DNA from 4 places in the Nocardia sp. NPDC052254 genome. Region 3 is predicted to be linked to each of the others. Evidence: riboswitches for the same ligand, from Rfam matches in the RefSeq annotation. Region 3 holds a riboswitch; each other region holds the start of a gene.
What was found. A riboswitch is a leader RNA that binds a small molecule or an ion and turns the genes downstream of it on or off. The one in region 3 is predicted to bind cobalamin.

Region 1 (7,884 bases), on a different contig from region 3:
TCGCGCAGCTGCCCGCGGCCGGAGTCGGTGAGTTCGTAGCGAAAATCGTGACCGTAGGACGACGGGCGGTCGCGCACCGCTTCACCAGGGCGGTGGATGCCGTCGTGCCCGGTGAGCACACCACGGTCGAGCAACGCCTGGAGCAGGGCGACGCCGAGCTGTCCGGCCAGGTGGTCGTAGCAGGTGCGGGAGCGGTACAGAGCGTTGGTGCGGTTGCTTTCCTTCAGGGAGGTGATGGGCAATGCCGGCGCTACGATGGCCAGCGCCTCGAGGGCCCCGCCGATGTCGGGACCCGCGAGCCGGTAGTAGCGATGCCGCCCCTGCCGCGCGACCGTGACGAACCCGCCCGCCACCAGCTTGGCCAGGTGCACGCTCGCCGTCGCCGCGCTGACCCCGGCCTCGGCCGCCAGCGCACTCGCGGGCAGGGCGCGGCCGTCGGCCAGGCATTTGAGCATGACGGCCCGCGAAGGATCGGCGATCAGCGCGGCGGCGCGGGCGATGTCGGTCTGATGCTTGAGCGGGTGCGGATCCGGCATGACCACAGCGTAGAACGGCGACACTTTGATGGCTGACGAAGTGTCCGGGGTCGATGATTTTTTCCATGACCCCCACGGACCTCGCCGCCCGACCCGGGCGCGCCGCCGAAAGACTCCGGCCGGCCACACCTTCCGGCACGGATCACCCACGACTCGCAGTGGCCCCGCTGGTCGCGCTCAGCCTCGGCTACTTCCTGGTGATGCTCGACGTGACGGTGGTCAATGTCGCCCTCCCGGATATCCGCCTTTCTCTCGGCGCCCGAGCCGCCGCCCTGCAGTGGATCGTCGACGGCTACAGCACCGTCTTCGCGGCGCTGCTCCTGCTCGGCGGCGGCCTCGCCGATCGGTTCGGGCACCGCCGGATCTTTCTCACCGGCCTCGGGGTCTTCACCACCGCGTCGGTGGTCTGCGGCCTCGCCACCTCCGTCGGCCTGCTGGTGGCGGGGCGGCTCGCGCAGGGTGTGGGCGCCGCGCTACTCGTACCCGCGTCACTCGCACTTCTGCAGGCCACCTACCCCGATCGCACGGTGCGGGCCCGGGCGGTCGCCCTCTGGGGCGCGGTCGCCTCCGTCGCGTTCGGCGCCGGTCCGGTCGTCGGCGGAATTCTGGTCTCCGCGTTCGACTGGCGCTTCGTGTTCTGGCTGAATCTGCCCGTCGGCGCCCTCGCCATTTTCCTCACCCGGCGTCACCTGCGCGCCCGCTCCCGCACGGCAGGAGCTCGCCGGATGGACCCGCTGGGGCAGATACTCGGCGTCGTCGGGCTCGTCGCCTCGGCCTTCGGCCTCAACGAGGCGAGCACACGCGGCTGGACGGCCGCGCCGGTCCTGGCCGCCTTCGGCCTCGGCGCCGCCGCGCTGATCGCCTTCGCCCTGGTCGAGCGCGCCCTGGAGCAGCGGGCGGACGGCCGTGCGCCGCTGCTCCCCCCGTCGCTGTTCGGCTCCCGAGCATTCACCGGCACCGCCGTGATCGGGCTGCTGATCAGTCTCGGCTATTACGGCATGCTCTTCCTGAGCACTCTGTACTTCCAGCAGGAGCGCGGTCTGGGCGCCCTGGCCACCGGCTTCGCCCTGCTGCCATCGGTGTGCATGGGGTTGATCGCCGCCCCGCTGTTCAGCCGGATCGTCGCCCGCACCGGCCCGTACGTCCCGATGGCCGCGGGTCTGGCGCTGGGCACCGCCGGCTTCCTCGGCTGGCTGGTCGCCGGACCGCACACTCCCTACTGGGCGCTGTTGTTCGCCCTGATCGCCACGGGTCTCGGCCAGACCACGACCGCCCTGGCCGCCACCGCGGCGATCATCGACGCGGCTCCGGCGTCGGGGGCGGGCATCGCGGCCGCCGTCTTCAACGTCTCCCGCCAGGTCGGGAGCACCGTCGGCGTCGCGCTGTTCGGCACACTCGCCGCCGCCGGCGACTTCATCCCCGGTCTACGGCTCTCGGCGGCCCTTGCCGCAGCGGCCTTCGCCATCGGCACCCTGCTCGCCCTGTCCGCCTCGCGGCAACGGTGGGGCACGCCCGGCCGCCGGTGACCGCTCGCCCACATTTCCCCAATCTGACTCTCCGACAAGGGATCTCACTCATGAACAGCCCGATCACCGACAACGTCCTGCATTACACCGCCTTCGCGACCAGCCCCCACGGCGGCAACCCCGCCGGCGTCGTACTCGACGCCGCCGGACTCGACGACACCACGATGCTCGGCATCGCCGCCGCACTCGGTTACTCGGAATCCGCCTTTCTCACCCCGGGTCCCGACCCGGACGACCTCCGGTCCTGCACCCTCCGGTTCTTCAGCCCCGAGGCGGAAGTGGACTTCTGCGGCCACGCCACCGTGGCCGCCGCCATCGCGCTCGGCGAAAAGCTCGGCGCCGGGAACTTCGACCTGCACACCCGGGCGGGCCGGGTGCCGGTCACCGTCCACGAGGAAGCCGGAATACCGAAGGCCACGCTCACCAGCGTGCCGCCGCGGGTGTACGAGGCGGACCCGGCGGATGTCGCGGAAGCCCTGGCGGCACTCGGCTGGGCGAAGCGGGAGTTGGATGCCGCGCTGCCCCCGAAGATCGCCTACGCGGGGGTGCGCCACCTCGTGCTGGCGGCGGCCACACGACAGCGACTGGCCGACCTGGACTACGACTTCGACCGCCTGCTCGCCCTGATGCGCCGGCTCGATCTGACCACGGTGCAGCTGGTCTGGCGTCAATCCGCGACGGTCTTCCACGTCCGCGACCCATTCCCTGTCGGCGGCGTCGTCGAAGACGCCGCCACGGGCGCCGCCGCTGCCGCCTTCGGCGCATATGCCCGCCGGCTCGGTCTGGTCCCGCCCGACGCCCGGTTGACCCTCCACCAGGGCCACGACATGGGGCGGCCCTCACTGCTGGAAGTCACGCTCGATCCGGGCCAGGAGCGGATCCGGGTGTCGGGCACCGCAGTCCGGCTCGACCCACCTCTGCGCTGATCCGGCGACGGTGGCCAGCACGCCATCCGTCCGAAAAGTCCATTTATCCCACCGGTAGCATCTGGGCAGCGATCGTCGAGGGAACACCGGTGTGAATCCGGGGCTGACGCGCAACGGTAACGGCTCGATTCGGGCCGGAGCCCGGCTACTCGGTGATCGTGGTACCGCTTTTCACGGCTCCGCGGCCGGGCCCTGATCAAGGAGTTCACGCCTCATGCGTTCGGTGATCCGGCACCTCGGTGCCCTGTTCGCGCTGCTTGTCACGGTGAGCCTCGCCGGGTGCGCCGGCCGCGGCGACACCGCCGGCCCACCCGCCGAGTCCCGGGCCGGTTTCCCCCTGACGATCCAGAATTGCGGGCGGGCGGTCACCGTCGAGGCGCCGCCGCGGCGGGCGGTTTCGCTCAATCAGGGATCGACGGAGATTCTGCTGTCACTGGGCCTGGCCGATCGGATGGCCGGCACCGCCACCTGGACCGACCCGGTGCGCGCGGATCTGGCCGACGCCAATGCGAAGGTGCCGCGACTGGCCGAGAATCAGCCGTCGCTCGAGGCCGTGCTCGGCGCCGAGCCCGATTTCGTCGCCGCGTCCTTCGGCGGCACTCTGGGCACCGGCGGCGTGGCCGACCGCGACCGGTTCGATCAGCTCGGGGTGCCGAACTATCTGTCACCGACCGACTGCGAAGGCCGGACCTCGAGTGTGAACGCCGACGGCGGCCGCACCGAACCGCTGCGCATCGACTCGGTCTACACCGAAATCCGTCAGCTGGCCGCGATCTTCGATGTGAGCGATCGCGGCGAGACGCTGATCGCGTCCTTGCAGCGCCGCCTCGACGCGGCCACCGCGGCCACGAAGAACTCGGGTGTGCGCCTCGCATTCTGGTTCTCCGACATCCGCACGCCGTATATGGCCGGATGCTGTGGTTCCTCCGGAATCATCGCGGACGCGACCGGTACGAGCAACGTCTTCGCCGACACCACCGACGAATGGCCACAGGTCGGCTGGGAAAGCGTCGCCGACCGTGATCCGGACGCCCTGGTGCTCGCCGACCTGAGCCGGCGCACGATCGACGGTGACGGCCTCGACAGCAAAATCGCCTTCCTGCAGTCACATCCGGTCACCCAGCGGATGGCTGCCGTGCGGGAGAAACGGTTCGTCGTGGTCAACGGCGCCGATCTGAATCCATCGCTGCGCACCGTGGACGGGGTGGAGAAGGTGGCGGCGGCGCTGGCGCAGTGGGGACCGGTCCGCTGACCGCGACCATCGCCCGGCGCAGGGTGCCGGTGGTCGCGGTCCTGCTGGCGACCGGGCTCGCGGTGCTGGTGGTCTCGATCGCGATCACGCTGACCATCGGCCCGGCCGATCTGTCGGTGAGCGAGGTCTATTCGGTCGTGGGCGAACACCTCGGATTCGACGCGGCGCACGTCAGCCGGATCAAAGAGGGCATCGTATGGGAGCTGCGACTGCCCCGCACGCTGCTCGCGGCGATCTGCGGCGCCGGGCTGGCGCTGTGTGGTGCGATCATGCAGTCGGTGCTGCGCAATCCGCTGGCCGATCCGTTCGTACTCGGCATCTCCTCCGGCGCGTCGACCGGCGCGGTAGCGGTGGCGGTACTCGGTCTCGGCGGCGGGGCGATTTCGCTGACCGCCGGCGCGTTCGGCGGGGCGATCGCCGCGTTCGCGCTGGTGCTGATCCTCGCCGCCGCCGTCGGTGGCGGGACGGCCCGCATCATTCTGGCCGGTGTCGCGGCGACGCAGCTGTTCTCGGCGCTCACCTCGTTCATCGTGGTGTCCAGCGCCGATGCCGAACAGACCCGGGGCGTGTTGTTCTGGCTGCTCGGTTCGCTGTCCGGTGCGGACTGGAACGACGTCGCCGTGTGCGGGGCGATCACGGGTGCCGGACTCGTGATCTGCCTGAGCTGCGCCCCGGCGCTGGACGCGTTCACCTTCGGTGAGTCCGCGGCGGCGGCATTGGGTATTCCGGTGCGGACGACGCGGGCGCTGTTGCTCGCGGTCACCGCGTTGATCACCGCCGCCCTGGTGAGCGCGGCCGGTGCGATCGGATTCGTCGGATTGGTGCTGCCGCACGCGGCACGCCTGGTCGTCGGGCCGCGGCACCGCCGATTGCTGCCGGTGACCGTGCTGGCCGGCGCGATCTTCACGGTCTGGGTCGATGTGGCCGCGCGAACCGTCTTCGCGCCCACCGAAGTTCCCGTCGGGGTCGCGACCGCGCTGATCGGCGTTCCGGCGTTCATCGCACTGCTGCTACGGAATCGAGCGATGGCATGACATTGCGCGCGGAGCATCTGCGTTGGACGCGGGGCGGGAACCTGGTACTCGACGATGTCACCATCGAGCCCGCCGTCGGCGAGACCATCGGCGTGCTCGGGCCGAACGGTTCGGGCAAATCCTCGCTGCTGCGCCTGCTCAGCGGTATCGGCCGCCCCGACGGCGGGCGGGTACTCCTCGACGGCGCCGATATCAGCGGCTGGCGCCGCAACCGGATCGCGCGCCGGGTCGCGGTCGTCGAACAGCACGCCGACACCGAGATCGACATCACCGTCGAAGACGTGGTGTCACTCGGGCGTATCCCCCATCGCGGGGTGTTCGGCGGCGATGCCGGCAGTGATGCCGAGGCGGTACGAAAGGCGTTGGCGCACACCGCGATGGCCGACAAGGCACAGAACCGCTGGCACACGCTGTCCGGTGGCGAACGCCAGCGCACGCATATCGCGCGGGCGCTGGCCCAGCAACCGCGTGAGCTACTGCTGGACGAACCGACGAACCACCTCGACATCCGCCATCAGCTCGATCTCCTCACCCTGGTGACCGCGCTCCCGGTGACCTGCTACATCGCGCTGCACGACCTCAACCTGGCCGCGATGTTCTGCGACCGGGTACTGATCCTGGACCGTGGCCGCATCGTCGGCTTCGGCGCGCCCGCCGAGGTGATCACCACCGACATGGTCAGCCGGGTGTATCAGGTGCGCGCCCAGATCGGCACCGACCCCGATCGGGGATATCCCGTGGTGTCGTTCCGTCCCGATCTGCCTGATCAGGGTGTGTGACGCCGGACAGCGTTCGGGCACGGTCGAACCCGCTTCAGCCGACTGAGACCCGGCGAATCCATTCCTCCGGATCCTCGCGCAACATGTCCCCGCGGTCGATGGCGAAATCGCCGTTGGGCAGCGTCTGCCCGTCGCCGTAGTACCGCCCGATCACATTGTCCGGCAGATAGGAACGCAAGCCCCGGGACATCTCGTCCGGATAATCCACTGCCCGGCCCCATTCCGGCGGGGTCTCATCGCTGCCGAACAGGACCCAGTGGTCGACGGGGACGGGATCGCGCACGTCGGGCGCACCGCCGGTGTGTGCGTCCAATGCGGGAGCGACGAGCAGATCGGGGTCGGCGGGTGCGAACCACAACATCAGTGGCTTGGCCCTTTCCGCCTCCGCATTGTCGAAGCAGCACAACACGATCGTGTGGTTCGGGAAGTGGTCGGCGTAGAAGGTGAACAGCTCGGGTCGAAGCGGCGGCCGCCTGCGCCGGGGGACGCGATCGAGTGCCGCGGGAATCGCCCGCGGATCATCGGCGAGCAGCACCGTGTACACGTCGTGCTCGAAAATTCGGACCTGGGGAACCGAACCCATCCAGTCGATGCCATCGGACCGCGCGCTCGCCGCCGGGACCGGACCCACCGCGTCCACCATCCGTTGCAGCACGTCCCCGTGCTGCTGGACCGATACGAAGTTGTCCCGCGTCATGGTCTCGGCGGCGGGCACGTGCAGCAGCATCGCGTTGGCCCCGCCGGACAGATCGACGGCCGTGTTCTGGTATCCGAGAACGTGAATCATCCCGTGGTAGGGATGGTCGACTCGTCCGCAGTAGACGGTGGTGCCGGTGAACGCGGCACGCGCGACGGAGACACACATGGGTGTCACTCTATGGGCGGGTTCGGGACACGAGTCAGCGGATATGCGGGCAGTGGTGTCGGTGCTCGCCGCTATGGTCGCAGCATGAGTCCCGCCACTGTTGCTGTCGCCCAGCTCATCCGGGGAATCTCGCCACTCGATGCGATCGAACTACACCACATCGATACGGCACTGACGTGGCTCGCCGGTACCGATGACATTTTCCGGCGCATCTCCCGGCCTGCCACTCCCGCACAGCATCTGGTGTCCTATGTGGTGGTCGTCGACCCGGACGAACGGGCGCTGCTGCTCGGCTCGCACGTGAAGTCGGGGCTGTGGCTGCCGATGGGCGGACATGTCGAACCGGGCGAACATCCGCTCGAGGCCGCCGTGCGCGAAGCCTCCGAGGAAATCGGCATCGAGGCCGAATTCACCGTGGTGGGTGCTGCTCCCCTGTTCCTCACCATCACCACGACCGTCGGTGACAACTCACATTGCGATGTGTCGCTGTGGTATGTCGTCCGAGGTCACCGCGCACACACCTACCACCTCGATCCCGCCGAGTTCTCGAAAGCGCAATGGTGGGACCTCGATTCGCGCGCACTCCCGGAATCCGACCCGCACCTCGGCCGGTTCCTCACCAAGCTCACCGCCGCGTGAGTGCACAGGGCGGGACGCGGCGGTTCGTTGACCGGTGGGCAGGCGGCTGACGGACCGGACCTCAGTCGGCGCGGTAACGCATCATCACCACGGTGGCGAAATGTCTCGTCTCGGTCAATCGGAGTCGGAGGCGCTCGTCCAGCGACGGGAACATCGGGGTGCCGCCGCCGAGTACCACCGGCGAGACGAACAACTGGTACTCGTCGATGAGTCCGTGCGGCATCAGTGCGGCCGCGAGCCCCGCACCGCCGACCTCCATGACGCCGTCGCCACCGGCCTTGAGCCTGCGAACCTCCTCGACCGCGTTCTCACGGACCAGGGTGCTGT
Region 2 (7,884 bases), on a different contig from region 3:
ATGACCCCCGAGCTGTTGTCCGTCGAATGCTGGGGCGGCGCGACCTACGATGTGGCGCTGCGGTTCCTCTACGAGGATCCGTGGGAACGACTGGCGGCGCTGCGGGAGGCGATCCCCAACATCAACCTGCAGATGCTGCTGCGCGGGCGCAACACCGTCGGCTACACGCCCTACCCCGAAAAGGTCACGCGCGCCTTCGTTTCCGAGGCCGCGGCCACCGGCATCGACATCTTCCGGATCTTCGACGCGCTCAACAACGTCGACCAGATGCGCCCGGCCATCGACGCCGTACGCGAGACCGGAACGACGCTGGCGGAAGTCGCGGTGTCCTATACCGGCGATCTGTCGGACCCGGGCGAGGATCTCTACACCCTCGACTACTACCTGAAGCTCGCCGAACAGATCGTCGAGGCCGGGGCCCATGTACTCGCGATCAAGGACATGGCCGGGCTGTTGCGACCTCCCGCCGCGCACACCCTGGTGAGCGCGCTGCGCCGCGAGTTCGACCTCCCGGTGCACGTGCACACCCACGACACACCCGGCGGACAGCTGGCCACCTACCTGGCCGCGTGGCAGGCCGGCGCCGACGCGGTGGACGGCGCGAGTGCTCCCATGGCGGGCACGACGAGCCAGCCCGCACTCTCGGCGATCGTTGCCGCCGCGGCACATTCGCCGCACGACACCGGGCTGAACCTGCAGAATGTCTGCGACCTCGAGCCGTACTGGGAGGCGCTGCGCAAGGTCTACGCCCCGTTCGATGTTGCCGCGTCGGGCCTGACCTCTCCGACCGGCCGGGTCTACCACCACGAGATTCCGGGTGGTCAGCTGTCGAATCTGCGCCAGCAGGCCATCGCGTTGGGACTGGGCGACCGGTTCGAGGATGTGGAGGCGAACTACGCCGCCGCGGATCGGCTGCTGGGCCGCCTGGTCAAGGTGACACCATCGTCCAAGGTCGTCGGTGATCTCGCGCTCGCGCTCGTCGGCAAGGGCGTGGAGGTCGACGAATTCGCCGAGGACCCGGCACGTTTCGATGTTCCCGATTCCGTGGTGGGCTTCCTGCGTGGCGAATTGGGTACTCCGGCCGGCGGGTGGCCGGAGCCCTTCCGGACGCGGGCCCTGACCGGACGTGGCCCGGCCCGGCCGGAGGTCGCGCTCACCGCCGACGACGAGCGAGAATTGAACAGCTCGTCCACCGAGCGGCGAGCCGCGCTCAACCGGCTGCTGTTTCCCGGACCGGCCGCCGAATTCCGCACCCACCGTGAGAAATACGGCGACATCTCGGCCCTGTCGGCGAATCAGTTCTTCTACGGTCTGCGCCACGACGAGGAGCATCGGGTACAGCTCGAGCCGGGCGTGGTCTTGCTGATCCGCCTCGAAGCCATCTCCGAACCGGACGAGAAAGGCATCCGTACGGTTCTGTGCCTGCTCAATGGCCAGCTGCGGCAGGTCGCGGTCCGGGACCGGTCGATCGCGGACCAGATCCCGCTGGCGGAGAAGGCCGACCTCGGCAACACCGGGCACATCGCCGCCCCGTTCTCGGGCGTGGTGACCGTGGCGGCCGCGGTGGGTGACCGGGTCGAAGCGGGCGATACCGTGGCGACCATCGAGGCGATGAAGATGGAGGCCGCGATCACCGCTCAGCGCGCCGGTGTCGTCGACCGCATCGCCATCGGTTCCATCCAGCAGGTCGATGGCGGGGATCTCCTGATGACCCTGTCCTGACCCCGTGGTGCTCGCCGGCCCGCGCCGCCGGGTCTGCGAGCACCACGCTGCCAGGGGGATCCGCATCCGAATCCGTGGGTTCGCGGGTGTCCACCTGATGAGATGTGCCTGCCGCCTATCGGGACGACAGTCCGATTCGCTATATTTGCTTCCGCAGCTGGTTCGCCGGAGGTGGAGTCGAGGAGCCCCTGATCCATCCGACGGCGTCGAAGCCCGGTCTCGCGTTCGCGCGGACACCGGGTGAGAGGGAACTCGGTGGAACTCCGGGACTGTCCCGCAGCGGTGAGTGGGAACGACAGCCGTCATTCGCACTGGGCACACGTACTGATGCCTGGGAAGCGACGGCCGGTAGGTCCAGCCCCGGCACGAACAGCCGGGGTCGCCCCTCTCGGGTGGCGCCCACGAGTCCGAAGACCTGCCCGTTGTGCCGGATACGCCGTATCCGGCGGTCGTCGCCTCGTGGATCGGGCGCTACGCCGAGTGGACCCGGGCACGGGATGATGCTTCTTGGGCTCCCTCAGCGTGTGCTCCGGATGGGCGGCGGTCATCGGCTGCTGACCATGGAGCTCATCGATGTCGAACCCTGAAAACACGTTCACCGCCACTGTGCTGGGTCTGCCGCGGATCGGCCCGAATCGCGAACTGAAGCGCGCGATCGAGTCGTACTGGGCAGGCCGCATCGAGGCCGCGCAATTGCACGAAGTGGCCCAGGAGCTGCGTGTCGATCAGCTCACCGCGGTCCGCGACGCCGGCCTGGATTCCATTCCGGTGGGAACGTTCTCGTACTACGACCACGTGCTCGACACCGCCGTGCTGCTGGGCGCGCTGCCCGAACGAGTGCAGGGCGTCGCCGATGAGCTCGATCGCTATTTCGCGGCCGCGCGTGGCACCGCGGACGTCGCACCGCTCGAGATGACCAAGTGGTTCGATACCAACTACCACTACCTCGTACCGGAGATCTCGGCCGCGACCGAGTTCTCGCTGCATCCCGACAAGCCCCTCGCGGAGTTGAAAGAGGCGCTCGCACTGGGGGTTCCGGCCCGGCCGGTGGTTGTCGGTCCGATCACCTTCTTGAAACTGGCCAAGTCCGTGGACGGCAGCGAACTGCTCGAGCGGCTGCCCGATCTGCTTCCGCTCTACGAACAGCTGCTCGCCCTGTTCGCCGAGGCCGGTGCGCGATGGGTGCAGCTCGACGAACCGTCGCTGGTCACCGATCTCACCGAGGCCGAGCTGGCAGTGGTGCACACCGCTTACAAGCGGTTGGCCGAGTCGGCCGCGCGGCCATCGATTCTGGTGGCCTCCTACTTCGGCCGCCTGGGCGCGGCGCTGCCCGTGCTCGCCGACTCCGGTGTCGAGGGCATCGCTGTCGACCTGGTCGCCGGTGGCGACGCCGACGTGGCAGCCGCGGGGGAGCTGCGTGACACAGTGGTCGTCGCGGGCATCGTGAACGGTTACAACGTCTGGCGCATCGACCCGGACGCGGCGCTGCCCAGGCTGCGGGAACTGCGCGCTGCCGGGGCCACGGTGGCGGTGTCGAGCTCCTGCTCGCTGTTGCATTCGCCCTACAGCCTCGAGCCCGAAACCGGACTGGAGCCGCGTCTGCGCAGTTGGCTCGCCTTCGGCACGGAGAAGATCGCCGAGGTCCGGCTGCTGGCCTCCGCCCTGTACGACGGTGCGGACACGGTCGCCGAGCAGTTGGAGATCGCGCGCACCGCCGTCGCGGACCGCCGCGCCGATCCGCGCCTGCGCATCGAGTCGGTGCGCGATCGCTCGGCCGCCCTGGACTCCGATGCGGCACAGCGAACCTCGGCCGACGAGCGGCGGGTGCTTCAACAGCGACGACTGAAGTTGCCGCTGCTGCCCACCACCACGATCGGGTCGTTTCCGCAGACCGGCCGCATCCGGATCGCCCGCGCCGAGCTCACCCGCGGCCGGATCGACCGCGCCGAGTACGACAGCCGCATGCGCGCCGAGATCGCCGAAGTCATTGCGCTGCAAGAGGAGATCGGCTTGGACGTGCTGGTGCACGGTGAGCCGGAACGCAACGACATGGTCCAGTACTTCGCCGAGCAGCTGGGTGGATTCGCCGCGACCGCGAACGGCTGGGTGCAGTCCTACGGCACTCGCTGTGTGCGCCCGCCGATCCTGTTCGGCGACGTCACGCGACCGGCGGCCATGACGGTCGAGTGGAGCACGTACGCGCAGTCCCTGACCAGCAAGCCGGTCAAGGGGATGCTGACCGGTCCGGTGACGATCCTGGCATGGTCCTACATCCGTGACGATCAGCCGCTGGCCGACACCGCGCGTCAGATCGCGCTGGCCATCCGGGACGAGACGGTGGATCTGGAGGCGGCCGGGATCGGCGTCATCCAGGTGGACGAGCCCGCGCTGCGGGAATTGTTGCCGCTGCGTCGCGCCGATCAGGCCGCGTATCTCGAGTGGGCGGTCGGCGCGTTCCGGCTGTCGACAGCCGGTGTCGCCGACGAGACGCAGATCCACACTCACCTGTGCTATTCGGAATTCGGCGAGATCATCGGCGCCATCGCGGGATTGGACGCCGATGTCACCTCGATCGAGGCGGCACGCTCGCATATGGAGGTGCTCGACGACCTGAATGCCGCGGGCTTCGACCTGGGTGTGGGACCGGGCGTCTACGACATCCACTCGCCCCGGGTGCCCGGTCCGGAGGAGGTCCGGAGCTCGCTGGAGCTGGCGTTGAAGGCCGTTCCGGCCGAACGGCTCTGGGTGAATCCGGACTGTGGTCTCAAGACCCGCGGCACCGAGGAGGTCGCCGAGTCGCTGCGCAACCTGGTGGCAGCGGCTGCCGCACTGCGCTGACGAACGGTGCCGGGACCGCGATGGCGGGCCCGGCACCCCCGGCCGTCATTCCTAGTCCCGAGGTGAACATGTACTCCAATCCGATGCCGGAACATTCCGCGCCCGGTCCCGCTGTCCGGCCCACTCCGGTGTCCGGCGCCAGGTCGGTGGTTCAAAGCCTGCACGCTCATTCCGCCGCGATGCGGGTGCCGTTCTCCGTGGAGTTCAATCCGCCCCGCGACGCCGCCGGTGAGGCGCGGCTGTGGCGCGCGGTGCGTCAGTTCGAACGCATGCATCCGGCATTCGTGTCGATGACCTACGGCGCGGGCGGGTCGACCAAGGATCGCACCGCGCGCCTGACCGGGGATCTGGCCCAGCAGACCACCTTGCTGCCGGTGGCGCATCTGACGGCGGTCGGCCACAGCATCGCCGAACTGCGGGCGCTGGTGGGTGCTTACGCCGACTGCGGGATACGCAACATGCTCGTCCTGCGGGGCGACCCGCCGGGGGATCCCCTCGGTGAATGGCGCAGGCACCCCGCGGGGGTGCAGTACGCCGACGAGCTCGTGCGGATCGTGCGCGATCTCGGCGATTTCAACGTGGGAGTGGCGTCGTTTCCGCAGGGCCATCACCGGTCCCCGGATCTGGCCACCGACACTGCGCACCTGGCGGCCAAATTACGTGCCGGAGCGGACTATTCGATCACCCAGATGTTCTTCGACGTGGAACATTATCTGCGCCTGCGTGATCGCGTGCTCGAACACGACCCGGTCGAGGGGGCGAAGCCGATCATTCCCGAGCTGATGCCGATCACGTCGTTGCGCACCGTCCGGCGGGCGGTCGAATTGTCCGGCCGCGAGCTGCCGGCGACGGTCCACGAACGTCTGCGCCGGGCGGCCGGTGACGGACCGGAGGAGAATCGGGCCGCGGTGCGCGCGGTCGGCATCGACATCGCCACCGAGATGGCACAGCGGCTGATCGACGAGGGTGCGCCGTGCCTGCACTTCGTCACCCTCAACTTCGCGAAGGCCACGACAGAGGTGCTGACGAATCTGGGCTACGGCGTGCGCGCCGCCCCATTGAGCGCCTGACGGCACGGCACATGTCCGGCCGCACGGCCGGAGCCACGGTGATCGGGACCGGACGCCGGTCGCCTCTCGATCAGGAGGCGACCGGCATCGGGCAGGGCGCGGATGTCACGGTCGAGGTGCCGCCGAAGACGGCAGTTCCGGCGTTCCAATGATTCACAGGGCGAGCATGGCCGCGGCGACCCGGTCGGCGGCGGCGGGACGTAGCGCGGTTCCCATGTCGTCGAGGACGAGCAGTCGCGCTCGGGAGATTTCGGTGGCGAGGACCTCGCCGTTGCCGACCGGGAAGAACGGGTCCGCGCGACCGTGCACCACGAGCGTGGGCAGGTCGAGTTCGCCGAGCCGCTCCCGCCAGCGCGGGGCGCAATCGATCCGGGAGAACACCATCCCGAGCTGGTTCGCCTGATGTGCCGCGGGGGCGCTCGACAGCGTCCGATCCCAGATACGGGCCGCCGTCGCCCGCGCCTGTTCGGGATCGTTGCCCATCGGTTCGGCCCCCGCGGCGGCGAACGCCGCGACGGCTTCCCGGTCGGTCCACTCCGGCATCGGGTGGGAGAACAGCGCATCCATGACCGCGAAATCGTGGTCCGGCAGGTCCTCGTCGACCGGCCCGGGCGCCACCGGCCGAGTGCCGACGAGGGTCAATGCGGAGAACACGTCCGGGTGGTCCAGCGCCGCGACCTGAGCCACCATCCCGCCGACGCCGACTCCACCGAGCTGGGCGCTACCGGCACCGAGCGCCTCGACCAGCGCGGCCGCGTCGGTGACCAGATCCCGCAGGTCGTAGGCCGGATTCTCCGGGTCGACGGTCGTCGATGCACCGCAATCGCGCAGGTCGTAGCGGACCACGCGCCGCCCGCCCGCCGCGAGTCGTTCACACAGCGCATCGGGCCAGGACAACATCGTTGTTCCGCCGACCAGCAGGACCAGCGGATCGTCCTCGCGACCGAAGCTCTCGATGCCGAGATCCACACCGTTCGCCCGCGCGCAGGTCGCATCCGATCGAACCGGTTCCGTCATAGCTGGGCTCCTCTCAATCGGTCCGCCCAGAACTGTCGACGAGAGGATCACCGGAAAGTCATCGGTGTGCGCTTCCTGGAGGGCATTTCCCCGCGCACCCGCGAACGCGGCCGTTGCCGTGGTCCTTCGGTCCGCCGCGTTGAAGTCGGTCGACTGCCCCTCGTCCCACTTCACTCGACAGTCACCGAATCGAGATGTGTTCACTGCCGCCATGGTCAGCGATATGAGTCATCAAAAGTGTTGTCGAACAGCATATTCCGCATCGTGACGTTCGGAACGCCCGACAGGCTCCGGCGCCGTTCCGGACGCCGTCTCGACCACCGATGTGCACCGGCGGTCGAGAAGGCATCGCTCCCGGAGTCAGCGGGTGGCCGGCTGCTCGTCGGCCGCGGTGAGCCGGGTGCGCAGAACGTGCAGAAGTACCACGGCCATCGCCATGAATCCTCCGACCACCCACAGGCCGGCCTTCGACGAGCCGGTCGCGTCGAGCAGCCAGCCGGTCATGTACGGGGCCAGCAGTCCGGCGGAGGCCCCGATCGTGTTCACCAGCGCGATTCCGGCGGCCGCACCCGCTCCGGTGAGGAAGGTCGTCGGCAGGTACCAGAAGATCGGCAGGGCGGAGAAGATGCCGGTCGCGGTCAGGCTGATGACCACGATGGTGAGCAGCGGTGAGTTCATGTACATCGCGACCGGCACGCTGACGGTGGCCAGGACGGTCGGAGCGATGACATGCCACATACGTTCCTGGAGCCGGTCGGACCGCCGCGACCACAGGATCATCGCCAGCGATGCGAGCAGGAACGGGACGGCGACGATCAGGCCGTTCTGGGCGATCGAGAACGTCGTGTCGAACTGTTCGGCGAAGCCCGCCACGATGGTCGGGAGGAAATAGCTGATCGCGAACAGGCCATAGCCGATACCGAAATAGGTCAGGCCGAGCAGCCACACCATCGGGTTGCGCAGTGAGCTCCGGGCGGACGCATGACCCGCCGCGGCCGTATCGGACTGTTCGGATTCCATCGTGCGATCCAGCCAGGTGCGCTCCTGGTCGGTGAGCCACTTCGCCTGACGCGGGCGGTCGGTCAGATAGAACCAGGCGACGATGCCCAATACGACGGTCGGGACACCCTCGACGAGGAACATCACGCGCCAGCCCTCCAGTCCGAACAGACCGTGCCAGTACTGGATGATGGCCGCCGAGATCGGTGCGCCGAGTGCGCTCGACAGCGGCAGCGCG
Region 3 (7,884 bases):
CCAGTTCGGGAACGCGCGGATCGGACAGCAGGCACAGCACGTCGTTGTCGGCGGGCAGACGCTTGCGGGTGACTCCGGAGGCGACCATCGTGGCATCGCACAGGATCGGCGCGCCGGCGCGCAGGGCGGTGCGCGCGGCCGTCACCACATCGGGGGTGTGCGAGATGTCGGTGGTGAGGTCGACCTGCCCGCAGGCGTGGATCATGCGCACCACGACCTGCGCGACGTCCGCCGGAAACCGGGCCAGATCGGCTTCGGCCCGAATGGTCGCGAACGACCGCCGATAGATCTCGGCCCCGTCGGTGAGGTAGCTGGTACGCACGTCGGACATGGGGTTCACCCTAGCGGTGGGAATGTGGCCCGCAGGCGGCAGCGTGCGTAACCACGGAGGGCCCGCGTGGACGCCGCTATCGGGTGCCGCGGTGGGAATGTGGCCCGCAGGCGGCAGCGTGCGTAATCATGAAGGGTCGCGTGGACGCCGCCATCGGGTGCCGCGGTGGGAACGCGGCCCTCGCCGGTGGGCCGCTCAGGGGCCGGTGATCCGGTAACCGCCGGGTTCGGCGACCACATCGGTGACCGCGCCGGGCGGGCGTCCGCAGCGGCGATCACACCCCGACCAGTGCTGACGTCCGGCCGCGACCACATGATCGGCGTCGATTCCGGTGCCGTCGGGTGCGGGCGCGCCGCCGGGGACGACCCGTCCGGACGCGACGGCCGCGGCGGCATCGGCGCGCACATCGGTGAGTGACTTCGCGCATCCGGGCCGCCCGGCACAGGCGGACATCAGCAGCCACGGTGAGGCCGCGTCGAAGATCAAGCCCATCGGCGCCAGTACCCGTACCACCTGTTCGGCGGTCCATTCGTCGAGATCCGCGAGCAGCAGACTACGCCAGGGGGTGATGACGATCGGATGTTCCACCGCCGCGAGGAATTCGGCGGTCCGGGCCGGCAGGGCGCCGAGCGGGACGGCCGCGCCCAATGCGATCCGATCGCCGGGCTGCGGTAGCCAGCCGATCGGAATGTCTTGTCGGGCAGTGAATTCCACCGGTGCGGCCGCCGGGCGCAGGGGTAGGTCATCGAGAATCCGCGCGGGCCCGTCGGCGATCTCGCGCAGCCGCCACCGCGCACCGCGCAGCCGCTGGAAGCTGTGCGCCGCCGCGAGGATCGTCGACACCGCCCGTCCGGCGGGGATCCGCGCGCCGGAATCAGCTCCGGCCAGCACGAGCGCGTATTCGCCGGGGCCGGTGGCGTGGATGCCGATGTCGCCGCCGAATCCGCTGACGTCCCCGCGCCCGTCGTCGAGGGTGAACAGGACCCGACCGGGCAGTTCGGCGAGTTCGGCCGCGGCCCGTAGCCCCGTGTCGAGCTCGGCCGCCAGCGGGCGCACATCGGCGATGCCGCCGATCCGGCCCGACAGTGGCGAGGCGACGATGTTGCGGACGCGCTCGTGTGTGGGTGAGGGCAGCAGACCGGCGGTGCCGAGCCGCTGTGCCAGCGCGGCCGCGTCGTGCATCTGGCGCAATTGCACATTGCCGCGTGAGGTCAGCTCGATGGTGCCGTCGCCGAGATCGGCCGCCGCGCTCGCCAGCGCCCGCAATTGATCGGGCGTCAGCACGCCGCCGGGCAGCCGGATCCGGGCCAGCGGGCCGTCCGCGGCCTGGTGCAAGCGGAGCACGCCGGGGCAGGAGTCGGGGGCGGATCGCGTCATGATCGTTCCAGCCTACGAGGCTCGCGCGGCGCCGGAAGGGGGCGCCGGTCAGTGACCGCGTCGCAGCATCGGCCGGGGATCGCGGGGCAGACCGCTGGAGTCGAAGGCGGGGCCGGGCCAGGAATCCGACAGCAGATTCGGGATGGCGTGGTGGGTGACCCGGTCGTGATGGGCTGTCGCGCCGAACAGGCTGATGCCGCCGATGAACGCCACCGCGCAGATGATCCCCGCCGTCAACGCCCAGCCCCGGTGTCCAGTACCGGCGGCGGTGAGGCCCATCGCCAGGGTCGCGAATCCGATCAGAACGCAGAAGTAGCTGGTCCAGGCCACGCGGCGATTACGCCGGACCCAACTCGGTGTATCGGACATTCCGATCACCGACCTTCCGGCCCGCTTCCACCGCGTGCGCGCATGACCAACTTCCACAGCCGTTCGTCGGCGTAGGTGTTGTCGAGCAGGTGCGGAGTCACATGCCGGTCGGCGCGATCACGGCGCACGGTGGACTCGAATACCAGCAATCCGAAGATCGCCACGACGGCACAGGCACCGGCGGCGACGAGCAGCAGCCCGCCACGCCCACCGGCCGCAGCGGCAAGAGCCATTGCCAGCAATGCCACAGCAATCATCATGCATACAATTCCCGACCAGGCGGCGAAGCGATTCCGCCTGGCCCATCCCGGTGAGTTTGGCATACACACAGCGTACGCCGGGGTCATGGTCTCGGATATGGCGATCGGCGTCGTTGTGGACCGCATTGCGTCCCAACGGAAACCACATCGAGATCTGCCACCGTGCGGGCGGAGCAGGGCTCGGAGCGGGCCGGGTGCGGCGGCGCGATAGCATCCGGGTTGCTCGCTCTACGAGGAATCCGGTGGAATTCCGGTGCGGTCGCGCCACTGTGACAGTCAGACCCTCCGGGCGGGCAGCCGAATCCGCGATGGGCGCGTCACCCGAGGAGAACTGTGATCCTGCTGCTGTCCACCTCCGACACCGATCTGCTGTCCGCGCGGGCCAGCGGCGCCGGCTACCGGCTGGGCAATCCGGCCCGGCTGCTGGTCGAGGACCTGCCTGAACTGCTGACCGGGGTCGATCTGATCGTGGTGCGGATCCTGGGCGGGCGCCGGGCCTGGGAGGAGGGCCTGGACGCGCTGCGGGCCAGTGGTATCGCCCTGGTCGCACTCGGTGGCGAGATGGCACCCGATGCCGAGTTGATGGAGTGCTCCACCGTTCCCGGCGGCGTCGCCGCGGACGCGCACAACTACCTTGCCGCCGGTGGCGCGGACAATCTGCGTCAGTTGCACAACTTCCTGTCCGACACGGTGCTGCTGACCGGTCACGGCTTCGAGCCGCCGGTGCAGCTGCCGTCCTGGGGTGAGCTCGAGCGGACGCCAGAGGCGTTGACCGGTAACGACTCTCGGATTCCGGGTCGCGTCCCGACGGTGGCCGTCCTGTACTACCGGGCACAGCATCTGGCCGGGAACACCGCCTATGTGGAGGCGCTGTGCACGGCGCTGGAACAGGCGGGTGCCCGGCCGCTGCCGCTGTACTGCGCGTCGCTGCGCAATGCCGAGCCGGAACTGATGGACACCCTGCGTGGGGCCGACGCCCTGGTGGTGACGGTGCTGGCGGCCGGTGGCACGAAACCCGCCACCGCCTCGGCGGGCGGTGACGACGAGGCCTGGGATATCGGCGCGCTGGCGGATCTGGATGTGCCGATCCTGCAGGGGTTGTGCCTGACCAGCGGGCGCGCCCAGTGGGAGGACAACGACGACGGCCTGTCGCCGCTGGATGTGGCCACCCAGGTCGCGGTGCCGGAATTCGACGGGCGCATCATCACGGTGCCGTTCTCGTTCAAGGAGTTCGACGCCGACGGATTGTCCGCCTACGTCCCCGATCCGGAGCGCGCGGCGCGGGTCGCGGGAATCGCGGTCCGCCATGCGCGCCTGCGGTATCTGCCCGCCGGACGGCGCCGGATCGCCCTGATGCTGTCCGCCTACCCGACCAAACATGCCCGCATCGGCAATGCCGTGGGCCTGGACACGCCCGCGAGCGCGATCCGATTGCTCACCGAGATGAGTTCGGCCGGTTACGATCTCGGCGATCCGGGTCAGGTGCCGGGGCTGCTCGAACGCGATGGCGACGCACTCATCCACGCGCTGATCGCGGCCGGCGGCCAGGATCAGGACTGGCTCAGTGCCGAACAGCTGGAAGGTAATCCGATCCGGATCGGCGCCCGGCAGTACGCGTCCTGGTTCGCGACCCTTCCCGAGCAGTTGCGCACCGCGGTGATCGAGGCGTGGGGACCGCCGCCGGGTGAGTTGTTCGTCGATCGCTCCGTCGATCCCGACGGCGAGATCGTCATCGCCGCACTGCGTTTCGGCAATATCGTGCTGCTGGTACAGCCGCCGCGCGGATTCGGCGAGAACCCGGTCGCGATCTACCACGATCCGGATCTGCCGCCGAGCCACCACTATCTGGCGGTCTATCGATGGCTGTCGGCGCCGGCCGAGGGCGGTGGCTTCGGTGCCGACGCCATGGTGCATCTGGGCAAGCACGGCAATCTGGAGTGGCTGCCCGGTAAGACCCTCGGCATGTCGGCGGCATGCGGGACCGATGCCGCGCTCGGCGATCTGCCGCTGATCTACCCGTTCCTGGTCAACGATCCCGGCGAGGGTACGCAGGCCAAGCGCCGCGCCCACGCCACCCTGGTCGATCATCTGATCCCGCCGATGGCCCGCGCGGAGACCTACGGCGATATCGCGCGCCTGGAGCAACTGCTCGATGAGCACGCCAACATCTCGACGCTGGACCCGGCCAAACTGCCGGCCATCCGCCAGCAGATCTGGACCCTCATGCGGGCCGCGAAGATGGACCACGATCTGGGCCTGGACGAACGGCCCGACGAGGAATCCTTCGACGACATGCTGCTGCACGTCGACGGCTGGCTGTGCGAGATCAAGGACGTCCAGATCCGCGACGGCCTGCACATCCTGGGGCAGGCGCCGGTCGGTGAGGGCGAACTGGACCTGGTGCTGGCCATGTTGCGCGCGCGTCAGCTCTGGGGCGGTGAGTTCGCGGTGCCCGGCCTCCGCGAGGCCCTGGGACTCGACGAGTCCGGTGCGGAGGTTCGCGAACGGGTCGACGCCGTCGAACAGCGGGCCCGTCGCCTGCTCGGTGAGTTGCAGGCCGCGGACTGGTCCGCGCGGGTCGCCGACGAACTCGTGGCCCGGCACGAACCGGAGGTCGCGAACCCGCAAACACTGGTCGAGGTCCTGCGTTTCGCCGCCACCGAAGTCGTGCCCCGGCTGCGGCAGACCGGCGTCGAGATCGGCCGCATCCTGCACGCTCTCGACGGCGGCTTCATTCCGGCCGGTCCGAGCGGTTCACCGCTGCGCGGGCTGATCAATGTCCTGCCCACCGGCCGCAACTTCTATTCGGTGGATCCGAAGGCGGTGCCGTCGCGGCTGGCCTGGGAAACCGGTCAGGCCATGGCGGATTCGCTGCTCGAGCGCTATCTGGCCGATCACGGCGAATACCCGCGTTCGGTGGGCCTGTCGGTGTGGGGCACCTCCGCCATGCGGACCGCCGGTGACGATATCGCCGAGGTTTTCGCCCTGCTCGGGGTGCGGCCGGTGTGGGACGAGGCGAGCCGTCGGGTGACCCGGCTCGAAGTGATCGAGCAGGCGGAGCTGGGCCGGCCGCGCATCGACGTCACGGTCCGGATCTCCGGCTTCTTCCGCGACGCCTTCCCGCACGTCCTGGCGCTACTCGACGACGCGGTGCGGTTGGTGGCGGGTCTGGACGAGCCGGCGGAGTCGAATTACGTTCGCGCGCACACCGATGCGGATCTCGGCGAGCACGGTGACCACCGGCGCGCGACCACCCGGATCTTCGGTTCCAAGCCCGGCACCTACGGCGCCGGCCTGCTGCAATTGATCGATTCCAAGAGCTGGCGCACCGACGACGACCTCGCGCAGGTCTACACCACCTGGGGTGGCTACGCCTACGGCCGGGATCTCGACGGCGCCCCCGCGGCCGACGATATGCGCGCCGCATACCGCCGCATCGCCGTCGCGGCCAAGAACACCGACACCCGCGAGCACGACATCGCCGATTCCGACGACTACTTCCAGTACCACGGCGGCATGGTCGCCGCGGTCCGGGCGCTGACCGGCAGGAACCCGGAGGCCTACATCGGCGACAGCACCCGCCCGGACTCGGTCCGGACCCGGACGCTGTCGGAGGAGACCACCCGGGTGTTCCGCTCGCGAGTGGTCAATCCGCGCTGGCTCGAGGCGATGCGCCGGCACGGATACAAGGGTGCGTTCGAGATGGCCGCGACGGTGGACTATCTGTTCGGATACGACGCCACCACCAATGTGGTCGCCGACTGGATGTACGAGAAGCTCTCGGAGAGCTACGTTTTCGATGAGGTCAACCGCAAGTTCATGACCGAGTCGAATCCGTGGGCGCTGCACGGCATCGCCGAACGGCTGCTCGAGGCCGCCGAACGCAAGCTGTGGGAAGCGCCGCAGCCGGAGACGCTGGATCGGTTGCGTCAGATCTACCTGGAGACCGAGGGCGAGCTCGAATAGGCCGGGCCGTTACGTCGAGGTGCGGATCGGGGAATGCGTCCGCGGACCGATGTCGGCGACCATTGCGGCTCGTACTGTCGAATGCATGAACTGGAACGAGCTCGCACACCAGAAGTACGTGCTCCTCACCACCTACAAGAAGGACGGCACGCCGGTCGCGACGCCGGTCTGGGTGGCCCCCGACGGCGACGACCTGGTGGTGTGGACCAATCCGAAGACCTGGAAGGTCAAGCGGCTGCACCGAAACCCGGAGGTGACGGTGCAGCCCTGTGATTCGCGCGGCCGCCCCAAGGATTCGCAGGTGAGCCCCGGGACCGCGCGCATCCTCGATGCCGACGGCACCGACCGGGTCCGCGATCTCATCGCGCACAAGTACGGAGTGATCGGCACGGTCTTCATCCGCGGGCACCGGCTGATCCGCGGCCGCGACGGGTCGGTCGGATTGGCGATCGTGGCGCGGTAGGCGGCGCCGGCGATCAGCCCGCGGCGGTGATCTCGATCCCGATCGTGCCCTTGCGCCCGCGCCGCAGCACACTTCCGGTCACGACCAGCCACCCCATCAGCGAGTATTTACGTTTGATGAGCGAGCGCACCCGGTCACTGCCCGCCTCGTCGAGGACGGTGCCGGTGCCGCGGACGACCTCGCCGTGCGGTGTGCCGGAGTAATTGCACGGCTGCAGCGTCACCTCGGCATTGCGGCGCAGGCGCTTGACCTTCCAGCTGTTGGTTTCGGTCCAGACGTAGAGCCGGGCATCGTCGAGTGCCGCCCATACCGGGGTCGCGACGGCGGTGCCGTTCGCACGGAACGTCGTCAGAAGCACATAGTTCGCGGTACCGGCCGGGCCGAAGGGATTGTCCACAGCGAGGCAGCCTAGCCGGTATCGGTGAGATGCCGTCGAATCAGACGGCGTGGGTGAGGATTTCGGGGCCGTGCTCGGTGACGGCGACGGTGTGTTCGGAATGGGCGGTGCGGGAGCCGTCCGCGGAACGGATCGTCCAGCCGTCCGGATCGACGATGATGCGGTCGGTGGTGCGGGCGAACCACGGCTCGATCGCGATGGTCAGTCCGGGGACCAGCCGCATCCCGCGCCCGGCTCGGCCGTCGTTGGGAATGTGCGGATCCTCGTGCATGGTCCGGCCCAGTCCGTGACCGCCGAATTCGGTGTTGACCGGGTAACCGTGGCGGCGTGCCACGGCCGCGACGGCCGCGGAGACATCGCCGAGCCGCCCACCCGGGCGGGCGGCGGCCACCGCCGCGGCCAGGGCCTCCTCGGTGGCGGTGACCAGGCGCTGATCCTCGGGATCGGGGGTGCCGACGATGGTGGTGACCGCGGCATCGGCGACCCAGCCGTCGACCTCGACCGCGAGATCCATGGTCAGTACGTCACCGTCGCGCAGCGAGTAGTCGTGCGGGAGTCCGTGCAGCACCGCGTCGTTGACCGACAGGCAGACGGTGTTGCGGAACGGGCCGCGCCCGAAGGAGGGGGAGTAGTCCCAGTAGCACGACACCGCACCTCGCTCGTGAATGCGTTCGCGCACATGCTGTTCGAGATCGAGCAGATTCACTCCGATCGCGGCCTG
Region 4 (7,884 bases), on a different contig from region 3:
GCGATCGCGGCACCGGTACCACCGCCACGGCCGCGGCTCCGGTGGACAGTTCGATGACGAGCGTCTTGAAGATCTGCTCGGCGCTGACACCCACCCGCTCCGACAACGCCGCGACCGCCTCGTCGCCGTAGTTGTCGCTGCGCGGATCGTGCGGATACGAATGCACCACATGGGGGACCCGGGCACGGATCAGCGCTCCGATCGCGGGTGTGGATGCGGCCATGCCGGCCACCGTACCGATGTCCGTTTCCACCCGGCAAACGGGATTTCTGCCTGTCGGCGGGGTCGGCCGGGAACACAGCGGGCGCTTGCCATGTTGAACTGTTCCGCCAGCACGGAGCGGTTGTCAGCACAACCGCACGCGACCCAGACAGCTCGAAGGAGAAGCCGGTGACCGTCCTCGTCGACGAACGCCCGGTAACGATCGGCGACTCGCACGCGTACTCGCTGATCGACATCGTGACCCCGGACACCGGGTTCGGCCGGCATCCCGCGCGCGCGGTAGATTCAACTGCTACGGCGACCGAAGGGACTTCCGTGACGAGCGACGACGAACTGGCGGCCGATCGCCCCCGCGGTGAGAGCGCGGGCGGTTCCCGGCCGGAAGACATCGAGATCCCCGACGACCCGGTGGAAGACGAGGCGACCGCCTCGTCCGATGCCGCCGTAGAGGTCGGGGAATCCACCGTGCGCAGCACTGCCGACGACACCGAACTCGCCCGGCGCTTCGAGCGCGACGCACTTCCGCTGCTGGATCAGCTCTACGGCGCGGCCCTGCGGATGACCCGTAATCCGGCCGATGCCGAGGATCTGGTGCAGGAGACCTTCGCCAAGGCGTACCAGGGCTTCCGGTCGTTCCGGGAGGGCACCAACCTACGCGCCTGGCTGTATCGAATCCTCACCAACACCTACATCAACTCCTACCGCAAGAAGCAGCGCCAGCCCGCGCAGTATCCGACCGACGAGATCACCGACTGGCAGCTCGCCGCCACGGCCGAGCACACGTCCACCGGTCTGCGATCCGCGGAGATGGAGGCGCTCGAGGCCCTGCCCGACGACGACATCAAGGCTGCCCTGCAGTCGCTGCCCGAGGAATTCCGCATGGCGGTGTACTACGCCGACGTGGAGGGCTTCCCCTACAAGGAGATCGCCGACATCATGGGGACTCCGATCGGCACCGTCATGTCCCGGCTGCATCGCGGACGTAAGCAGCTCAAGGGGCTGCTGGCCGATGTCGCACACGAGCGGGGGTTCGACCGGAACCGACCGGGCAACGGCGCGCGTCAGGAGGTAACCCAGTGAGCAACAGTGGGCACGAGCACGACGATCGGGGCGCTGGGGACGGAATGGAGCTGGACTGTTCGGCGGTGCTCACCGACGTGTGGCTCATGCTCGACGGCGAATGCGACGATGCCACCCGGGCGCGTCTGCAGCACCACATGGACCATTGCTCTCCATGTATCGAGGCCTACGGCCTGGAGGAGAAGCTCAAGCGGCTGCTCAGCCGCAAATGCGGTGGTGACCGGGCTCCCGAATCACTGCGTGAGCGGCTCACCCTTGAGATCCGGCAGGCGGTCACGATCACCGAGACCCGGGTCGAACCGGAGCGCTGAGCACACACTCATGAAAGCCGAATGCGGCATGCCATCCATCGATGACATGCCGCATTCGGCGTTTATCGCACGGCGCGACGGCTCAGGAGTTCGGCCGCTTGCCGTGGTTGGCCGCATTCTTGCGGCGGCTGCGCTTCTTACGCCCACGCTTACCCATCGGTATCTCCCTTCTGGCCCCTGGACGGGGATCAACCCGCCTCAGGTGCGAGTTCCGGGAGAAAAGGTTACATGCGGCCGGGCCGGACGCCGCAATCGGCCGTCTCGCCAGGTACCGCTCGTCAAGGATCGGATCGCGCCGCGGCGGGCGTGACCGGAGCCGCGGACGGCCCGGCGGAAGTGCGGTTTTCGAACGAGTCCACCCCGGTGGATTGACCTCGGCATTCGCGTTCTCTTATGGTGATACGAGCGATGAGTAGAGGAACCCGGTGAGATTCCGGGACGGTCGCGCCGCCGTGTGGAGTTTGTCGGAACTTCGAGTCGGACCCTTGATCGTCGCCGGTAGTAGTGCCCGGGGACGCGATATCCCCGTCAGGTGAGGAGAAGTTCATGGCCACGTCGTATGCACCTCAGGCCGGTATCCGGCCGGTGTCGCTGTCCATCCCGACCACGGCGTTGTGGCTGGCGGGAACGACCATCCTCGCGCTGCTGGCGTACTACTTCATCGGTGTGGATCAGGGCGCGGTGTCGATCTTCGGCAGCGATATGCATGTCCACGAATTCGTGCACGACGCACGTCATTTCCTCGGTTTCCCCTGCCACTGAGCACGCGGGTTTCACCGCCGGACGGCGAACCATCCGTCGGAGCTTGCCGGAGCTTCCTGGGATATTCGGTATTCGTCTGTGCCGGAAAACATTCAGTCATCGACACCGCGACCGGTGTGATCGCGGCATCCTCGGATGCCGCCGCAACGCCGCACAGTGGTCGATGAGGTGAGCTCGGCGCGCGGCTGTCGCCGTGCCGAGCCGACCGCCTCGACAGGCGGTCCGCAGCACCTCGCGTTGTCGTTCGTCTCATGACCGCGCCCGCATGAGCGGGACGGTCCCCTCGTCGTGCCGGCATCTGGAGAAGTCATGCCCTGCACGTCGCGATCGCCGCCGACGGTATCCACGGCGACCACGAGAGTCGCTGTCCACCAGGCCATTCCGATCGATCACCAAGGAAATCCCATGAAGACCAGGACCTCACTCGTTCTCGGCTCCGCGCTGACCATCGCGGCACTGACCGTCGCCGGTGGTACCGCGAATGCCGATGCCCCGGCGGCCCCGCAGGAACGGCCCGGCTCGACCGTGAGCACCGATGTGCTGCCCGGGATCCACTACACGGCCAATGTGGTCGACCACTCGGTGGTGCTGCGGACCGACGGCGGCCGGCTCAACGTGCGCGGCAACCAATTCGAAATCCTCGACGACAACGGCAATCTCGTCGCCGGCCTGCCGCTGACCTACAAGCACGATCAGCGGGACTGGCCGATCGCGGCGCAGGTCGACGGCCGGACCGCGGTGCTGACGCCCAGCACGAATCCGGCCGAGGCGGTCGCCTCGACGACACCGGATCTGACTCCGATCGATGATCAGGCCGACTTCAACGACGCCCTCGGTGTGGCGGCCAACCAGATCGGTCTCGCGACCGGTCTGGGTGTGCTCGTCGGAACCGCCATCGGCCTGGTCGGTGGTTGTGTGGCCGGTGCGCTGGTCGGCACCGCGCTGATGCCCCCGATCTTCTTCGCCGGTGCACCGGGCGGCTGCCTCGCGGGCGGCTCCGCCGGTGCCGCGCTCGGCGCCGCGGCGGGGACCATCATCCTGGGGGTTCCGGTCGCGGTGATCAGCGGGATCCAGTTCTTCGACACACTGAACAAGCCGAAGAACTAGCCCGTCACACCTCGGGTTCCTGCAGCCGGCGGAAGCCGTGGTCGTGGAAGACCAGCGGCCGCCCGCCCGCGCGAGTGGCTGTTCGATGGATGCCGAGGATGACCACCAGATGGTCACCGGCGTCCACGATGCTGTGCACCGAGCCCTCGACCCAGCAGGTTGCGCTGTCGATGAAGACGGCGTCCCGATCGCCGCGATGTACTCGCAGGTCCCGGAAGCGTTCGCCGCCGGGACCTGCGAGTGCCCGGGCCGCGGCGTGCTGGTCCGCGCCGAGCAGGCTCAGGCCCAGGCGCTCGGCGGTGGACAACTGCGGCCACGTCGTCGACGTGCGCTGCACGCAGAACAGCATCAGCGGCGGGTCCAGGGACACCGGCACCATGGTGCTGACCGCGAAACCGCAGGGCGCGTCGTCGATGTCGGCACATACCGCGACGACCCCGGCGGGGAAGGTCGCGAACATGTGCCGCAGCGCCAGTCCGTCGGTGCGTTCCTCGAGTAATTCGAGCATGGTCGTGCCTCGCCGGATCAGCCGCGAGCGGAAACGAGCGCCGCGCGGGCCAGTGTCGCCTCCGCCATCTTCACGTGTGCGGCGTCGACCAGTACGCCCTCGACGCCGACGGCGCCGCGTCCCCGCGCCTCGGCCGCGCGGTAGGCGGCGAGATTACGCTCGGCCAGCGCGATGTCGTCCGCGGTGGGCGCGTAGATCCGATTGGCGACGGGCACCTGATCGGGGTGGATCGCCCACTTTCCGGTATAGCCGAGCAGCGCCGACCGCCCGGCATCACGTTCGTAGCCGGTGAGGTTGCGATAGTCGGGATAGGGGGAGTCCAGGGCGTCGATCCCCGCGATCCGGGCGGCCACCAGCACCTTGTTCCGCGCGTAGTGCCAGAAGTCGCCCGGATAGTCACCCAGGGGCTCGAAATTGGTGTCCACCCGCGCACCCTGGGACAGCGAGAAGTCGCCGACACCGAAGATCAGCGCGTCGACCCGATCGCTCGCGACGGCGATGGCCTCGGCGTTCGCCAGCCCCTCGACCTCTTCGATCAGGACCTCCAGCCGGATGCGCCGGGACAGGCCGAGTTTGGTCTCCAGCTGGGTCAGCAGCATGTCCACCCACCAGACGTCGCGCGCCGTGCGCGCCTTCGGGACGACGATGGTCTCGAGCTTGTTCCCGGCCCTGGTGACGACCTCGATGATGTCGTCGTGACACCAGGGGGTGTCCAGCCCGTTGATCCGGATGGCGGGAACGGTTGTGCCCCAGTCGAGTTCGGTCAGCGCACGAATCGCCTTGCTACGGCCCTCGATCTTGTGCGCGGCGGGAACGGCGTCCTCGAGATCCAGGAAGACGAGATCCGCGCCGCACGACAGCGCCTTGTCGAACATGTGGTCGTTGACGGCGGGCAGTGCCAGCTCCGAGCGGCGCAACAGGTCGGTCATGGTCGAAATCCTTTGTGCTGTAATGGAAACAGTCTGTACCGGTGCAAGCGGTCAGAGCACGCCTTGCGCGCGCAGGGCGGACAGTTCGGTGTCGTCGAGTCCGAGCAGGTCCCGGTAGACCTCGGTGTTGTGGGCGCCGAGGCGAGGGCCGAGATGGGTGATGCTGCCGGGGGTCGCCGAGAACCGGGGTACCGGCGCCTGCACGGTCATGGTTCCCAATTCCTCGTCGGGTGTCCGGACGAAGACCTCGCGGTGGCGCAGTTGCTCGTCGCGTACCAGGTCGGCGGTGTCGTAAACCGGTGCGGCAGCGACCTGCTCGGCCTCGAAGACGGCCATCGCCTCGTCGAGGGTGTGTACCCGGACCCAGTCGGCGACCACCGCGTCGACCTCACTCGCCCGTTTCAGCCGGCGTTGCGGATCGGCGAAATCGGCGTCGGTGACCAGATCCGCACGACCGATCGCGCGAAATACCCGCAGCGCCAAGGCAGGTGAACTGCCCGACATGGCCAGCCATTTCCCGTCGGAGGTCCGGTAGGTGTTGCGTGGCGCCGAGATGTCCCAGCGGTTACCGCCTCGCTGAGCGACGATGCCCAGCTGGTCGTAGCCCAGCAGGTTCTGCTCCAGCAACCGGGCCAGCGGATCGATGAGGTTGATGTCGATGAGCTGCCCGGGCCCGCCGTGGACATCGCGGTGGTAGAGCGCCATCATCACCGCGTAGGCGGCATTGAGCGAGGCGATGCCGTCGGCGAGCATGAACGGTGGCAGGGTCGGCGGACCGCTCGATTCGCCGGTGGCATGGGCGAATCCGCTCATCGCCTCGCCGAGGGTGCCGAAGCCGGGGCGATCGCTCTTGGGGCCGTCGAGTCCGAAACCGGTGATGTGCAACATGACGACGCGGTCGTTCACCGCGCGCAGGCTCTCGTAGTCCAGGCCCCAGGCGCGCAAGGTGTGCGGACGGGTATTGGCCACGACCACATCCACCTGCTCCACCAGGCGTCGCAACAACTTCTGCCCCGGTTCGCGTCGCAGATCCAAGGTGACGCAGCGTTTGTTCCGGGCGATCGACTTCCACATCAAGCCGACGCCGTCGCGCTGATTGCCCCAGCCGCGCAACGGATCACCCGTCCCGGGCTGCTCCACCTTGATCACCTCGGCGCCGAACTCGCCCAGATAGGTGGCCGCCAGCGGAGCCGCGGCCAGGGTGGCGAAATCGAGTACCCGTATTCCGTGCAGCGGTTGTGTCGCCGGGTTCATCTACGCACTCGTCCCGAGGGGCACCACGGTGCGGCGCTGCGGGCGGGCCAGACCCAGGTGGTCACGCAGAGTCGTACCCGTGTACCGGGTGCGGAACAGGCCGGCGCGCTGCAGATGTGGCACGACCATCCGTACGACATCCTCGAACGCACCGGGCAGATGCGTTGCGGCCAGCACGAATCCGTCGCACGCGTCGCCGTGGAACCATTCGGCCATCTGCCCGGCGACCTGCGCGCCGGTGCCCACGAACCGCGGTCCCTGCAGCAGCGTGGCCCGATGCCCGGCGAGATCGCCGACCGTCACGGTCTCGCCGCCGAGATGGGCGCGCAGATTCTGGACCAGCCCGCGAATACCGCTGACCGAGGCGATCAGCTCATCGGTGACCGGATCGTCGAGCGCGTACTGCGCGAAGTCGTAGTTCATCAGCTCCGACAGCAGCGTCAGCGAAGCCATCGGATCCACCAGATCGTTGAGCAGCATGTCCTCGCGCTCGCGGGCATGGCGCTCGGTCTCACCGACCACGGCGTAGGCCATGGGGCAGATTCGTACCGCGGCCGGATCGCGGCCGGCATCCGACAGCCGGGCCTTCTGATCGGCGTAGTGCGCACGCGCCACCTCGAGGCCGGGATCGCCGGTGAAGATGACATCGGCCCACTGCGAGGCGAATTCGCGGCCGCGCCCGGAGGAGCCCGCCTGAATGATGACCGGCCGTCCCTGCGGTGTGCGGGGAACGGTCAACGGTCCGCGCGCGGTGAAGTACTGCCCCGAGTGGTTGAGTTCGTGCACCTTGTCCGGGTCGGCGTAGATGCCCGCGGCCCGATCGTGCACGATCGCGTCGTCTTCCCAGGTGTCCCACAGGCCGGTGACCACGTTCAGGAATTCGTCGGCGCGGTCGTAGCGCTCGTCGTGTCCGAGATGTGTTGCCAGGCCGAAGTTCTGGGCTTCGCCATCGTTGACGGAGGTGACCACGTTCCACGCCGCCCGCCCGCCGGACAGATGGTCCAGGGTGGAGAAGGTGCGCGCCACATGGAAGGGCTGGTAGTAGGTGGTGGAATAGGTTGCGCCCAAACCGATTCGGGAAGTGGCCTGGGACAACACGCCCAGGACCGCACCCAGATCCAGTTTCACCGGGCGGGCGCCGTGCCGGACCGCCTCGCCGACGCTGCCGCCGTAGATGCCCGGCATCGCCAGCCGGTCGTCGAAGAACATGAGGTCGAAACAGCCTTCTTCGAGCTGCCGGCCGATCTTCGCGTAGTAGGAGGCATCGAGATAACCGTGCTCGGTTGCCGGGTGTCGCCAGGAGCCCGCGTAGACCGAAGTGTTTCCCGCTTGCATGAAGGCGACCAGTGCCATGGTGTCGTCGCGCCGCTGAGCCATGGTTAGAAATCTAACATCTGATATATCAGATTTCAAACTTGGTATTGCCGCGCTGCTAGGCTCCCTGACCATGGCGGGTGTGGATATCTCGGGAACCGTGCGTGAGCGGGCCGCGCGTGAACTACGCGACCGCATCCTCACCGGAGTGCTGCCGGCCGGGGCGCGGATCGATCTCGACGCCATCACCGAGGAGTTCGCGACCAGTCGCACCCCGGTGCGAGAAGCGTTGCTGGAGTTGTCGTTCGAGGGGCTCGTGCGGGTCGCGCCGCGCAGCGGGATCACCGTGCTCGGGATCGGCGCCGCCGATATCAGCGACAGTTTCACCCTGCTCGGT

Region 1: it holds a riboswitch for cobalamin, as region 3 does, so the genes downstream of both, AB0L57_RS30805 (ABC transporter substrate-binding protein) here and cobN (cobaltochelatase subunit CobN) in region 3, are expected to answer to the same signal.
Region 2: it holds a riboswitch for cobalamin, as region 3 does, so the genes downstream of both, metE (5-methyltetrahydropteroyltriglutamate--homocysteine S-methyltransferase) here and cobN (cobaltochelatase subunit CobN) in region 3, are expected to answer to the same signal.
Region 4: it holds a riboswitch for cobalamin, as region 3 does, so the genes downstream of both, AB0L57_RS19605 (CbtB-domain containing protein) here and cobN (cobaltochelatase subunit CobN) in region 3, are expected to answer to the same signal.

Annotation. Positions count from the first base shown of each region.
Region 1 is NZ_JBFAUW010000021.1:67,380-75,263, reverse strand. It holds gene AB0L57_RS30820 (helix-turn-helix transcriptional regulator) at 1-536, opposite strand, end outside; gene AB0L57_RS30815 (MFS transporter) at 602-2,062, shown strand; gene AB0L57_RS30810 (PhzF family phenazine biosynthesis isomerase) at 2,113-2,988, shown strand; cobalamin riboswitch at 3,027-3,153, shown strand; gene AB0L57_RS30805 (ABC transporter substrate-binding protein) at 3,203-4,240, shown strand; gene AB0L57_RS30800 (iron chelate uptake ABC transporter family permease subunit) at 4,270-5,274, shown strand; gene AB0L57_RS30795 (ATP-binding cassette domain-containing protein) at 5,271-6,053, shown strand; gene AB0L57_RS30790 (hypothetical protein) at 6,088-6,918, opposite strand; gene AB0L57_RS30785 (NUDIX domain-containing protein) at 7,003-7,557, shown strand; gene AB0L57_RS30780 (dihydrofolate reductase family protein) at 7,619-7,884, opposite strand, start outside.
Region 2 is NZ_JBFAUW010000001.1:842,350-850,233, reverse strand. It holds gene AB0L57_RS03950 (pyruvate carboxylase) at 1-1,722, shown strand, start outside; cobalamin riboswitch at 1,927-2,160, shown strand; gene metE (5-methyltetrahydropteroyltriglutamate--homocysteine S-methyltransferase) at 2,296-4,560, shown strand; gene AB0L57_RS03940 (methylenetetrahydrofolate reductase) at 4,629-5,630, shown strand; gene AB0L57_RS03935 (alpha/beta hydrolase) at 5,784-6,647, opposite strand; gene AB0L57_RS03930 (MFS transporter) at 7,008-7,884, opposite strand, start outside.
Region 3 is NZ_JBFAUW010000008.1:233,826-241,709, forward strand. It holds gene AB0L57_RS21465 (precorrin-8X methylmutase) at 1-331, opposite strand, end outside; gene cobG (precorrin-3B synthase) at 527-1,708, opposite strand; gene AB0L57_RS21475 (hypothetical protein) at 1,757-2,077, opposite strand; gene AB0L57_RS21480 (hypothetical protein) at 2,083-2,325, opposite strand; cobalamin riboswitch at 2,518-2,642, shown strand; gene cobN (cobaltochelatase subunit CobN) at 2,671-6,303, shown strand; gene AB0L57_RS21490 (PPOX class F420-dependent oxidoreductase) at 6,389-6,766, shown strand; gene AB0L57_RS21495 (PPOX class F420-dependent oxidoreductase) at 6,780-7,163, opposite strand; gene map (type I methionyl aminopeptidase) at 7,204-7,884, opposite strand, start outside.
Region 4 is NZ_JBFAUW010000007.1:171,927-179,810, forward strand. It holds gene AB0L57_RS19590 (aminoacyl-tRNA deacylase) at 1-232, opposite strand, end outside; gene AB0L57_RS19595 (sigma-70 family RNA polymerase sigma factor) at 688-1,302, shown strand; gene rsrA (mycothiol system anti-sigma-R factor) at 1,347-1,613, shown strand; adenosylcobalamin (AdoCbl) riboswitch at 2,003-2,151, shown strand; gene AB0L57_RS19605 (CbtB-domain containing protein) at 2,160-2,375, shown strand; gene AB0L57_RS19610 (hypothetical protein) at 2,781-3,482, shown strand; gene AB0L57_RS19615 (flavin reductase family protein) at 3,487-3,990, opposite strand; gene AB0L57_RS19620 (CoA ester lyase) at 4,008-4,919, opposite strand; gene AB0L57_RS19625 (CoA transferase) at 4,971-6,173, opposite strand; gene AB0L57_RS19630 (LLM class flavin-dependent oxidoreductase) at 6,174-7,550, opposite strand; gene AB0L57_RS19635 (GntR family transcriptional regulator) at 7,621-7,884, shown strand, end outside.